2 regions of the Paenibacillus sp. V4I7 genome follow, and region 2 is predicted to be linked to the other one. Evidence: riboswitches for the same ligand, from Rfam matches in the RefSeq annotation. Region 2 holds a riboswitch; the other holds the start of a gene.
What was found. A riboswitch is a leader RNA that binds a small molecule or an ion and turns the genes downstream of it on or off. The one in region 2 is predicted to bind cyclic di-AMP.

Region 1: another riboswitch for cyclic di-AMP. It lies ahead of QFZ80_RS32975 (resuscitation-promoting factor); the one in region 2 lies ahead of QFZ80_RS36975 (APC family permease).

The regions. Positions count from the first base shown of each region.
Region 1 is NZ_JAUSZD010000002.1:7,041,620-7,044,096, reverse strand. It holds gene QFZ80_RS32980 (ABC transporter ATP-binding protein) at 1-726, opposite strand, end outside; cyclic di-AMP (ydaO/yuaA leader) riboswitch at 1,009-1,194, shown strand; gene QFZ80_RS32975 (resuscitation-promoting factor) at 1,488-2,477, shown strand, end outside.
Region 2 is NZ_JAUSZD010000002.1:7,881,013-7,883,489, reverse strand. It holds gene QFZ80_RS36975 (APC family permease) at 1-1,528, opposite strand, end outside; cyclic di-AMP (ydaO/yuaA leader) riboswitch at 1,626-1,777, opposite strand; gene QFZ80_RS36970 (spore germination protein) at 2,121-2,477, shown strand, end outside.

The DNA of each region.
Region 1 (2,477 bases), 840 kb from region 2:
TACAAGCTTATAGAAAATGTCGTCTAGTGACGCTCCAGGGAGTTCGGTTTGCCCGCGTAATTCGACTAAATCACCCTGAGCAACCATACGACCTCGATGAAGGACAACGTAATTATCGCAATATTTTTCAATGGTTGACAAAATATGCGATGAGATGAGGAATGATGCTCCTTTATGTTTCATTTTCACCATTAATTCGAGTAATGAACGGATCGCTAATGGGTCGAGGCCGAGAAAGGGTTCATCGATAATATATAACGAGGGTTCGATCAGAAATGCGTTCATAATCATGACTTTCTGTTTCATTCCTTTGGATAAATGACTGGCGAAGCTGTTCAGCTTGTCCTTCATTTGAAACTGCTCCAAAAGGGAGCTGGATCGAGCCAAATAGTCGTCCTTCGACAAGCCGTAGGCCATAGCGGTTAGCTCAAGGTGTTCGCGGATCGTAAGCTCTTCGTAGAGCTCGGGGCTTTCGGGTACATAAGCGTATGTAGCACGATAGGACAAAGGATTTTCAGCTAAAGTCAGACCGTTAATTCGAATGGATCCTTTTTGCGGTTGAAGAAGGCCGAGAATGTTTTTGATCGTCGTACTTTTACCCGCGCCATTAAGTCCGATCAGACCCATCATTTCACCTTGACGGATAGAAAAGGTTAGGTCATGAAGAACGGGTTTTTTTGGTAAATATCCCCCATATAAAGAGTCAACTTGTAGAATGGAGCCCATCTCATTGCCTCCCTGATTAGCAAATTATTGGTATTTATGAATCACTTTCCTATACGAACATTATAAACAAATTTGTAATTTAAGCCTAGTTTTGGGGTGAAAAGTTGAAAAGAGTTAGTATACGTACGTTAAAGTGAGATATAAGTAGAAATAGAGCTATTTAATTGTTCATTTAAGCGAATTTTAGTCGATTTAGCCCTTTTTAGTAGGTGTTAATCCCTTTACAGGTTAAGATTAACAGCGTAATATACTTTTCATAATAACTTAATAACCAATTTGCCATTTTTCCATTCGCTGAGTTCCATTTATGGGAACGGGGGAACCACTGTAAGCTGAAGAAGCGTGCTTCTTGAGTGAACAGAGTGAGTAACAGGGGTGAATCTTTGAGTATACTTCGTATGCTCTTAGTAGGGCGACTCTCACGTCCGAATCCGTCAGCTAACCTCGTAAGCGTAAGAGAGGTAACGATTGTCGTGCGTGCTATTTGTGTATTTTACTATACAAACTAAGCCAGCGAGAAGAGTCCTCTTCTTGCTGGCTTTTTGTCTTCATAAAGGGCTATACACATTTCGGACGACTAATATTTGCCCGGAATTCATATGAATGTTGAATAGGCAAACTGGTGTGGGACGACCAGAAGGCAGCGGTTTAGCACCGTACTGCTGATGGCGAACACGTTAAGTTAAACTAAAAAACCTTAGTCGCGTCAAATCTAATCATGCTGTAACCTGGCGGCGAGGCTTTGAAGGAGGACCGAAGAAGTGGGCAGTATCTCTATTAGCGAGACCCATGTAAAACGATCATCCAGCATGTCCTTCGCATTGCGATGGAAGCATGAAAACTTGCGTTTGATTTTAAGCTTAGCCATAATTTCAATCGCAATGACTTTCATGTTTTTGGTGTTGTTGTACGGTACGGCTACCAAGAGCGTATCCGTGGTTGTGAATGGACAAGAAACCGTTGTGCATACGAAGCAATGGGTCCTGCAACGCCTACTGGATGAACAAGCCATAAAGATTGGTGAACACGATGAAATTTCTACTGCGCCAACGACAACAATCAAGGGTGGAGACAAAATTGTCATCGAACATGCCTCACCGATTCAATTGACTGCTGATGGAAAGACCACCACTGTTTACACAACTGCAAGAACGGTAGAAAGTGCATTGCAACGTTTACATATTGCACTTGGGGAGCACGATCGTTTAACTCCCGAACCGACAGCCTCTCTGAGCTCGGGCGATGAAATCAAAATCGTTCGTGTAAAAAAAGAGACGGAGGAAGTAACTGAGCCGATTGCGTTCGATACGGAAAAGAAGAGCGACGCATCGCTACTCAAAGGCAAAGAGCAAGTCGTCCAAGAAGGTAAAGAGGGCGTACTCTTGAAGAAGAAAGAAAAGACTTTCGAAGATGGTGTTTTAGTCGCGGAAGCAGTTGTGGGTGAAGAAGTACAAACAGAAAGTATTAATAAAGTTGTGTCCGTAGGTACGAAAAACCCTGTGGTTGTTCTCTCGTCTTCATCACCTAGTGTGGATGAGGTTTCGAAGAACGGTGTTACCTTTGGTTATAAACAAATCCTGAAGAATGTGAAGTTAACTGCGTATTCAGCAGGCGTTGCATCCACAGGTAAATCCGAAGGATCACCTGGTTACGGTAAAACCTATACAGGGACTACGGTGTCAGAAGGCAGAACGATTGCTGTTGATCCAAAAGTCATCCCGCTCGGATGGTGGGTATTCATCGAGGGCATT
Region 2 (2,477 bases):
AGAAGGCAATTACGTTTGGCGACAACGATTTCGCATAGCTCAAGGACTGTGCTACAACCCGATGAATGCCCGCCACAGGCACAATAATCAATGGTTCCTTCGTGTAAACCCGCTCAATCGTTATATCAATACGCAATTGATTCGCTACATCATCGTAGTGATGACTAATTTTCGTAATTAACCAAAGCAGCAGTGGGGTTATGATAATAACAATCCACGCACCTTCGGAAAATTTAGTTATAGAAAATATGAGTAAAACAGCAAGAGATACGATCCCGCCAAAACCATTGATGAGCAGCTTTCCGATCCAACCTTTCACACGCTCTTTCAACCATTTACGAACCAAGCCGCCTTGCGCAAGTGTAAAAGATAAAAACACGCCTATCGCATATAGAGGAATGAGTGCATCTGTCTTACCTTTGAAACCAATAAGAAGAATACTGGCCAGTACGCCGAGTGTGATAATACCATAATGAAACGAAAGTCGGTCTCCTCGGAATGAGAACATACGCGGGAAGTTTTTATCCTGTGCCATAATGGATGCTAAGATTGGAAACCCGTTGAAGCTAGTATTGGCTGCCAAAACTAGAATAAGCATGGTACCGATTTGAGTTGCATAGTACATCGCTCCACGACCAAAAGCATGCTCTGTTACCATCGATAATACGGATGTATGACCATTAGGATCAGGTGCAATGCCATATCCCAAAGCTAAGATCGTTACTCCTCCAAACACGATAGCCAAAAGTGTCCCTAAGGATACTAACGTACGCTTCGCGTTTTTTACGGACGGTGTGCGGAAATGCGGCACGGCATCGGAGATGGCTTCGATCCCTGTCACGGCTGAACACCCGGAGGAAAATGCTTTTAAAAGGACGAATAACGTTAATGAGCTCGTCATTGAACTCGGAGCAAACGCAATAGGATGCGTATTCAATGATCCTGTCAGCATATCGTATATGCCTTTGCCCACTAGCAGTAATATACAAAGAATAAAAAAGTACGTTGGAATAGCGAAAATCGTACCTGATTCTGAAGTTCCTCGCAGATTAAGCCAAACCATGATCCATACAAGAATTAAAGTAATCGGAACAATATACGGCACCGCCGATGGAAAAGCTGACGTAATCGCCTGCACGCCGGCAGAGATTGAAACGGCAACGGTAAGTGTGTAGTCGATAAGCAGCGAAACTCCTGTCAATCTTCCCCATGCCATTCCTAGATTTTCTTTGGTAACCATATAGGCTCCGCCGCCTTGCGGATACGCCTCAATCACCTGTCGGTAGCTCAAAACAAGAAGCATAATCAAAGCGATAATGGATATCGCAATGGGCAAAGAGAACGCAAAAGCGGCAATCCCAACGGTCGCGAGTTCTAAAAGAATCTGCTCTGTCCCGTAGGAGACCGACGATAAGGCATCCGAGGATAGAATCGGCAGTCCTTTCCAAACCGGCAATTTTTCTGATTCAATTTCGCTGGATTTGAGCGGTTTGCCAAACATAATTTTTTTTAATGAATCGCTTGTCATTCGTGTTATTTCCTCCAATTAAACCTAGTCTCTGACTGAAAACTGCGTTTTAGGACGCAAAAAAACACAAGGATAGACCTTGTGTTTATACACATGTTCTCCTTCCCACGGTCGCTTACGAGGTTAGCTGTCGGGTTCGGGCCGCGAGAATCTGCCCTAAAAGGTACCCTACTGAAGCACCTTTACTCACCCCATGAATCTTATGGTTCCCCCGCTTTTCTAAATAAGAAAATTAAGCGAAATATTCAACTGTAACGTACGAGTTGAATACTACTCTCTTCTTGCAGCATAGTAAAGGATCGAAAAAACTTAAAAAGATAACTCCAACCACCACTTTCACTCAATAATTCGCTTACAATCATACGATTCATTGATTTTCTTCTGTTCTCTTATTACATCGTGGTTTTTTAAACATTTGTTAATGATCCGAGTTATTATTGGAGCAAAGTAAAGGAGAATATTGCATTATGATGGTAACTCTAACTCCTGTACAAGAAACAAATGAGGAACTGCATAATCATCTAACCATTCACTTCTGAGGGGTAAGGAATAAATTTCCGTTTTCCAAGGAAACCTACTTTCAGGTGATGACATGAATCTGACAGAAACAACGGATATAGCCAGACTTAAACTTCAATTTGAGTCAAATAGCGATTTTGTTATGGAACGAAAACAACTTTTGGATAAGGAAGTTGTATTTTGTTATTTTCGCCCCTTTGTTAACCTTTCACAAACGAATCAATTATTATCTTGGATGGAGTCCAGTCCAATCAGTGATTGGCTGCAACAAATAAGCCTATTTAATGGCAAATTAAACGCTTCTTACGACTTGCAGATGAGCAGCTTATTGGAAGGTAATTTAGTCATATACTTACTCGATAACCCTATAAGAAATTTTGTTATCAAGCCTGTTCCGTCAACGATTAGGAGAACGCTAAATGTTCCACAA